2 regions of the Streptomyces shinuiensis genome follow, and region 1 is predicted to be linked to the other one. Evidence: riboswitches for the same ligand, from Rfam matches in the RefSeq annotation. Region 1 holds a riboswitch; the other holds the start of a gene.

Region 1 (3,683 bases):
AAGACCCGCGAGGGCCTGCTTGGAGCGGTGGCATTCGCGATGGTGGCGGGCGCGCTGTGCATGCATCTCCTCATCGACGGCGGCGTCTGGTGGCAGGGCCTGCTGCTGGGCCTGGCCGCGGCCGGCAGCGCCACCCTGGGCGACCTCGGCGAGTCCATGATCAAGCGTGATCTGGGCATCAAGGACATGGGCACCCTGCTGCCCGGCCACGGCGGCATCATGGACCGCCTGGACTCCCTGCTGCCGACGGCCCCCGTGGTCTGGCTGCTGCTGGCCGTCTTCGTCGGCGCGGGCTGACGCTCCCACCCGTATCCGGGGCCCGCCGCGCGCAAGCGGCGGGCCCCGGACGCGTCCACGACCCGCACGGAGGCGGATGTCCTCGAACTCGGCCCGAGCCGGTCCGGCTCCGCTTCCGCATCCCGAGCCCGCCTCATCGGGGACAGGAGACCTCGGCCGGTCAATCCGGGGCGTAGCACCTGACGAACGACCACTTCCCGTCCGGGTAGCCGTCGTCCGCGGCGTCGGTGTGGACCTCGAGCCCGCCCTGCGGCGTCAGACGGTGGCGGCCGCGAACCGGGTCGCCCTCCATGGTGGGAAAGGCCACCTTCGACTCCGCGCCCTCGCCGCTCCCGAGGGACTGCCGCGGGCAGGCGATCTCCCGCACCGCTGCCCGCGTATGTCCTCGCCCTGCTCCGATACCATCTCGCCGCAGCAGGGGAAACCGCCCACGGCCTTCCGGCGTTCCTCGACGGGATCGCTCGGGGCGCCGCAACCAGCGGCCGGCGGAAAGACGGCCGTCACCGCGACGAGCCGCACGCACGACCCGACGGCCGCCGTACGTCGACGATGGGCCCTGCTCTGGTCAGGCATGCCCCCGCACCCTCGTTCCGGACGTTGGACGCGGCTCCGCGGCAGCGGGTTCCGGAGGCCGCCCGTTCCGGCTCCGAGCCGGAACGGGCGGGGCGGTCGATCTGCGACACTGGACGGGTTATGCCTGCACCCGGAGAACTCACCTTTGTCGCGCCGCGCGGGGCCGCCAGGCCGCCGCGGCACCTCGCCGACCTCGCCCCGGCCGAGCGGCGCGAGGCCGTCGCCGCGATCGGCGAGAAGCCGTTCCGCGCCCAGCAACTGTCGCGGCACTACTTCGCCCGGTACGCCACCGACCCCGCCGCCTGGACCGACATTCCGGCCGACGCGCGCGAGAGGCTGGCCGGCGAGCTGCTGCCCGAGCTGATGACCGTGGTGCGGCACGTCAGCTGCGACGACGACACCACCCGCAAGACGCTGTGGCGGCTGCACGACGGGACGCTGGTGGAGTCGGTGCTGATGCGCTACCCGGACCGGGTCACCATGTGCGTCAGCTCGCAGGCCGGCTGCGGGATGAACTGCCCCTTCTGCGCCACCGGCCAGGCCGGGCTGGACCGCAACCTGTCCACCGCCGAGATCGTCCACCAGATCGTCGAGGGCATGCGCGCCCTGCGCGACGGCGAGGTGCCCGGGGGCCCCGCGCGGCTGTCGAACATCGTGTTCATGGGTATGGGCGAGCCACTGGCCAACTACAAGCGGGTCATCGGCGCCATCCGCCGCCTCACCGACCCCGAGCCCGACGGCCTGGGCCTGTCCCAGCGCGGTATCACGGTCTCCACCGTCGGACTGGTTCCGGCGATCCACCGCCTGGCCGACGAGGGACTCAGATGCCGGCTGGCGGTCTCCCTGCACGCGCCCGACGACGAGCTGCGCGACACCCTGGTGCCGGTCAACACCCGGTGGAAGGTCCGCGAGGTCCTCGACGCCGCCTGGGAGTACGCCGAGAAGTCCGGCCGCCGCGTCTCCATCGAGTACGCCCTCATCCGGGACATCAACGACCAGGCGTGGCGGGCCGACCTGCTGGGCCGGCTGCTGGCGGGCAAGCGGGCGCACGTCAACCTCATCCCCCTCAACCCCACGCCCGGCTCCAAGTGGACCGCGTCCCGTCCCGAGGACGAGCGCGCGTTCGTCGCCGGACTGGAGGCGCACGGCGTGCCGGTGACCGTCCGCGACACCCGCGGGCAGGAAATCGACGGCGCCTGCGGCCAGCTCGCCGCCACCGAGCGCTGAGGACGCGCCCGCCACTGATACGGTGGCGGTGACCTCAGCGGTCGCACACAGTATCGAAACAGCGGTATCGAAACAGCGAAACCGACAGGGGAGCGCGCACAGCGCTGAGAGTGCGGTGTCACCGGGAGAAGGCCGACAGGCCGCCCGGGGAACCGCAGACCCTCGGACCTGATCCGGTTAGTACCGGCGTAGGGAGTCAGAAGAAAGTGCACATCAAGATCCGGCGCGCCCTGGGCGCGGCCGCCCTCGGCACGCTCACCCTCTCCACCCTCGCAGCATGCGGCGGCCCGCAGCCCTCCGGGAACGGCGGGGAGAAGGGGGAGGGCGGCACGACGGTCACCCTGGTCACCCACGACTCCTTCGCGGCCTCCGACGCCGTGCTGGAGGAGTTCACCGAGAAGACCGGCTACACGGTGAAGGTGCTGCGCGGCGGCGACGCCGGCTCGTCCCTCAACCAGGCGATCCTGTCCAAGGACAACCCGCAGGGCGACGTCCTCTTCGGCGTCGACAACACCCTGCTCTCCCGGGCCCTGGACAACGGTCTGTTCACGCCGTACGTGGCGGAGGGCCTGGCGAAGATACCCGCGCGGTACCAGCTCGACGCCGAGGAGCACCGCGTCACCCCCGTCGACTCCGGCGACGTCTGCGTCAACTACGACCGCGCCTACTTCGAAGAGCGCGGCATCGCCCCGCCCAAGACCCTCGACGACCTCGCCGAGCCCGCCTACAAGGGTCTGCTGGTCACCGAGAACGCCGCCACCTCCTCGCCCGGCCTGGGCTTCCTGCTGGCCACCGTCGCCGAGTACGGCGATGGGTGGCCGGAGTACTGGGAGAAGCTGAAGGCCAACGGTGTCGAGGTCGTCGACGGCTGGGAGCAGGCGTACTACGACCGCTTCTCCGGCTCCTCCGGCGGCAAGGGCGAGGGCGACCGGCCGCTGGTCGTCTCCTACGCCTCCAGCCCGCCCGCCGAGGTCCTCGGCGCCGACCCCGCGCCCGAGCAGGCCCCCACCGGGGTGGCCACCGGCACCTGCTTCCGCCAGATCGAGTTCGCCGGACTGCTCAAGGGCGCGGACAACCCCGCGGGCGGCAAGGCGCTGCTGGACTTCCTGACCGGCCGGTCCTTCCAGGAAGACCTGCCGCTGCAGATGTTCGTCAACCCCGTGCGCGAGGACGCGAAGCTGCCCGAGGTCTTCACCCGCTACGGCGAGACCGTCGACGAGCCCCGCACCATGGCCCCCGAGAAGATCGCCGAGAACCGCGAGGCGTGGGTCAAGGCGTGGACCTCGGCCGTCGTGAGGTGAGCACGGGCATACGCGCGGGGACGGCGCCGAGGCTCGCGCTGGTGGCGGTGCCGGCCGTCTTCCTCGCGCTGTTCTTCGCCTACCCCGTCGCCGCCATCACCGCCCGCGGACTGTACGACGGCGGGCGGTGGCGCCCGGACCGCATCGCCGCCGTCCTCACCGACCCCGACATCGCCGGCGTGGTGTGGTTCACGCTGTGGCAGGCGGCGGCCTCCACCGCGCTCACCCTGCTGCTGGCACTGCCCGGCGCTTACGTGATGGCGCGTCTGGACTTCCCCGGCAGGC
Region 2 (3,683 bases), 2.9 Mb from region 1:
GCCGGGCCGGTTCGTCCGCGGTGAGCGCGCCGCTCAGACGGCCATCGCCTGGGCGCGCCGCTTCACCTCGGTGCCGCGATTCTCCCGCAGGGCCCGCGCCGGGGTGCCGGGCAGGGTGTCATCGGGCGTGAACAGCCACTCCAGCATCTCCTCGTCACTGAAGCCGTCGTCCCTGAGCAGCGTGATGGTCCCGGTCAGGCCCTTCACCACCCGGCCCTCGCCGATGAAGTCGGCGGGCACCTGGAGCACCCGGTTCTCACCGCGGCGCACCGCGATGAGCTGGCCCTCCCTGACCAGCTGCCGCACACGCGTCACCTCGACGCCGAGCCTGTCGGCGACGTCGGGGAGGGTGAGCCAGGCCGGGACGAGAGCATCGGTCTTCGCGTCAATCTCGTTCACGGGAACCAGCCTGCCATCTGCCACCGACAGTCACTAGCGGGCCGTGCTCTTCAGGGGGACGGACGGGTCGGCGGCCCGCAGCGGGTCCAGGGCCGTGCCGCGCTCGATCAGCTTCCGCCCCTGGGTCAGGTCGCGCGGGCGGCCCACGGCCAGCAGGGCGCGCAGCACACCGCCGCGCAGCCAGCACACCGACCAGGCCGCGTCCGCCGGATCACCGCGCCACAGCATCTCGTCGCCGCCGGTGTGGTGGCCCGCGTACTGGACGAAGCGGCCGAACTGCTCGGACCAGAAGTACGGCACCGGGTCGTACACCGGCGTCTCGGCCTCTCCGGCCACCAGGCCCGAGGCGACCGTGCGCGGCCCCTGGAGCGCGTTGTCCCAGTGGTGGACCAGCAGGCGGCGGCCGTAGCGGGCCGACGGATAGGAGGCGCAGTCCCCGACGGCGTGGACGCCGGGGACGGAGGCGCGCAGCCGCTCGTCGGCGAGGACCGAGCCGTCCTCGCCCAGCGCCACGCCGGAGCCCGCCAGCCAGCCGGTGGCCGGGCGCGCGCCGATCCCGGTGACGACCGCGCCCGCGGTCAGCACCGAGCCGTCGGACAGCTCCACCTCGCACACCGGGTCCTTCGGCGTGCCGGCCGCGGCGACGGCGGTGACGGCGCACCCGGTGCGAAGCTCGGCGCCCGCCTCCTCGTACCAGGCGCGCATCCGGGCCGCGACGGGCGGCGGCAGCGCCCCCGCCAGCGGCTGGTCCGCGGCCTCCACCACGGTCACCCGGCAGCCGGCCTCGCGGGCCGCCGTGGCGAACTCCGCGCCGATCCAGCCCGCTCCGACGACCACCACCTCCCGGCGCCCGGCGAGCACCGGCCTCAGCCGCTCGGCGTCGTCGAGGGTGCGCAGCGGATACACCCCGGGGACGCCCCCGGTGCCGGGCAGGAGGACCGGCTCGGCGCCGGTGGCGACGACCAGGTGGTCGTAGGGCAGCGGGCCGGCGGCGGTGTCCACCTCCCGGTCGCCGGTGCGCAGCCCGGTGGCGGCCGTGCCCAGGCGCAGGTCCACCTCCAGCGCGCCGAAGTCGACCTCGAAGGCGGACCCGGCCGCCCTGCCCAGCAGCACGGCCTTGGACAGCGGCGGCCGGTCGTACGGCCGGTGGGGCTCCTCGCCGGCCAGGGCGATCCGCCCCGGCCAGCCCTGCTCGCGCAGTTGCACGGCGGTCTGCACCCCGGCCATCCCGGCGCCGACGACGAGGATCCGCTGCCTGCTCTGCTGCTCGGTTCGCACGCTCACGCGATCACTGTAGGAGGTCGGGGCGGCCCGCCGGGCGGCTTGGCCGCAGAGCCCGGTGAGAGCCCTGCCACAGCCGCCGGGGCGCCGGCGCCCCGGCTCCCCTTCAGCCCCGGCGGGCGCGCGGATAGGGTGGTCGGCGTCCGGGGACGAGAAGGAGCCCCGGAGCGAACCGGCGAACGAGAAAGCGCGGGAGCCCGGCGCACCGGGCTGAGAGGGAGGCTTGCGCGGCCTCCGACCGTACGAACCTGATCCGGGTCATTCCGGCGAAGGGAGGGGCACCGCACCCATGCATGTGCTGATCATCGGCGGTGGCGTCATCGGGCTGGTCACGGCCTGGCGGACCGCGCAGCGGGGGGCGCGGGTCACGGTCGCCGATCCGGCGCCGGGCGGCGGCGCCGCCCGGGTGGCGGCCGGGATGCTGGCGGCCGTCACCGAGCTGCACTACGGCGAGGAGCCCCTGCTCGCCCTCAACCTGGCCTCGGCGCGCCGCTATCCGGCCTTCACGGCCGAGCTGGAGGAGGCCTCGGGCCTGGGGACCGGCTACCGCGCCTGCGGCACACTGGCCGTCGCGCTGGACGCCGACGACCGGGCCCATCTGCGGGAACTGCACGCGCTGCACCGGCGCTGCGGGCTGGAGTCGGCGTGGCTGACCGGCCGCGAGTGCCGCCGCCTGGAGCCGATGCTCGCCCCCGGGGTACGCGGCGGACTGCGCGTGGACGGCGACCACCAGACCGATCCGCGCCGACTGACGGCCGCGCTGCTGGCCGCCTGCGAGCGGGCCGGGGTCCGCTTCGTGCGGCAGCGGGCCGGGCGGTTGTCCCTGTCCGGCGGCCGGGCGGCCGGGGTGCGGCTGGCCGACGGCACCGCGGTCGGGGCCGACCAGGTGGTGCTGGCGGCGGGCAGCGACAGCGGCCGGCTGGCGGGGGTGCCCGAGGAGGTCCTGCCGCCGGTGCGCCCGGTCAAGGGCCAGATCCTGCGGCTGCGGATCCCCGGCACGTACGCCCCGTTCCTCTCGCGCACCGTGCGGGCCCTGGTGCGCGGCGGCCACGTCTACCTGGTGCCGCGGGCCGACGGTGAGCTGGTGCTGGGCGCGACCAGCGAGGAGCAGGGCTGGGACACCACCGTGACGGCCGGCGGCGTCTACGAGCTGCTGCGCGACGCGCACGAGCTGGTGCCCGGCATCACCGAGCTGCCGCTGGTGGAGACCCGCGCGGGGCTGCGCCCCGGCTCCCCCGACAACGCCCCGCTGCTCGGCCCGAGCGCCCTGCCCGGCCTGCACCTGGCCACCGGCCACCACCGCAACGGGGTGCTGCTCGCCCCGGTCACCGGCGACGCCCTGGCCCAGGCCCTGGCCACCGGCGAACTCCCCGAGGAGGCACGCCCGTTCACCCCCCGGCGCTTCGACCGCACGCTTCAGGAGAGTCCTCTGTGAACACCGGCGCACCCCGTACCGCCGCGACCGTCACCGTCCATGTCAACGGCGAGCCGCGCGAGATCGCGGCCGGTCTCGCCCTGGACGCGGTCGTGGCGTCCCTGACCACCGCCTCGGCCGGTGTCGCCGCGGCCGTCAACGAGACCGTCGTGCCGCGCGGGCAGTGGCCGGCGACCCCGCTGGCCGACGGCGACCGGGTCGAGGTCCTGACCGCGGTGCAGGGGGGCTGACGGCGGCCATGGCGGACGACACCCTCACCATCGGCGGCACCGCCTTCACCTCCCGCCTCATCATGGGCACGGGCGGCGCGCCCAGCCTGGAGGTGCTGGAGCGGGCGCTGCTCGCCTCGGGCACCGAACTGACCACCGTGGCGATGCGGCGCCTGGATCCGACCGTCTCCGGTTCGGTGCTGTCGGTGCTGAAGCGGCACGGCATCCGCGTACTGCCCAACACCGCCGGCTGCTTCACCGCCGGGGAGGCCGTGCTCACCGCCCGGCTGGCCCGCGAGGCGCTGGGCACCGACTGGATCAAGCTGGAGGTCGTCGCCGACGAACGCACCCTGCTGCCC

The links. Region 1 has a riboswitch for thiamine pyrophosphate ahead of ACGRHY_RS06945 (thiamine ABC transporter substrate-binding protein). Riboswitches for the same ligand answer to the same signal wherever they lie in the genome.
Region 2: another riboswitch for thiamine pyrophosphate. It lies ahead of thiO (glycine oxidase ThiO); the one in region 1 lies ahead of ACGRHY_RS06945 (thiamine ABC transporter substrate-binding protein).

Annotation. Positions count from the first base shown of each region.
Region 1 is NZ_JBIHML010000001.1:1,609,952-1,613,634, reverse strand. Features, by position in the region: gene ACGRHY_RS06960 (phosphatidate cytidylyltransferase) at 1-297, shown strand, start outside; gene ACGRHY_RS06955 (hypothetical protein) at 458-664, opposite strand; gene rlmN (dual-specificity RNA methyltransferase RlmN) at 991-2,097, shown strand; TPP riboswitch at 2,174-2,309, shown strand; gene ACGRHY_RS06945 (thiamine ABC transporter substrate-binding protein) at 2,304-3,398, shown strand; gene ACGRHY_RS06940 (ABC transporter permease) at 3,374-3,683, shown strand, end outside.
Region 2 is NZ_JBIHML010000001.1:4,540,783-4,544,465, reverse strand. Features, by position in the region: gene ACGRHY_RS20555 (Rv2175c family DNA-binding protein) at 34-399, opposite strand; gene ACGRHY_RS20550 (NAD(P)/FAD-dependent oxidoreductase) at 433-1,626, opposite strand; TPP riboswitch at 1,869-1,956, shown strand; gene thiO (glycine oxidase ThiO) at 1,970-3,115, shown strand; gene thiS (sulfur carrier protein ThiS) at 3,112-3,345, shown strand; gene ACGRHY_RS20535 (thiazole synthase) at 3,354-3,683, shown strand, end outside.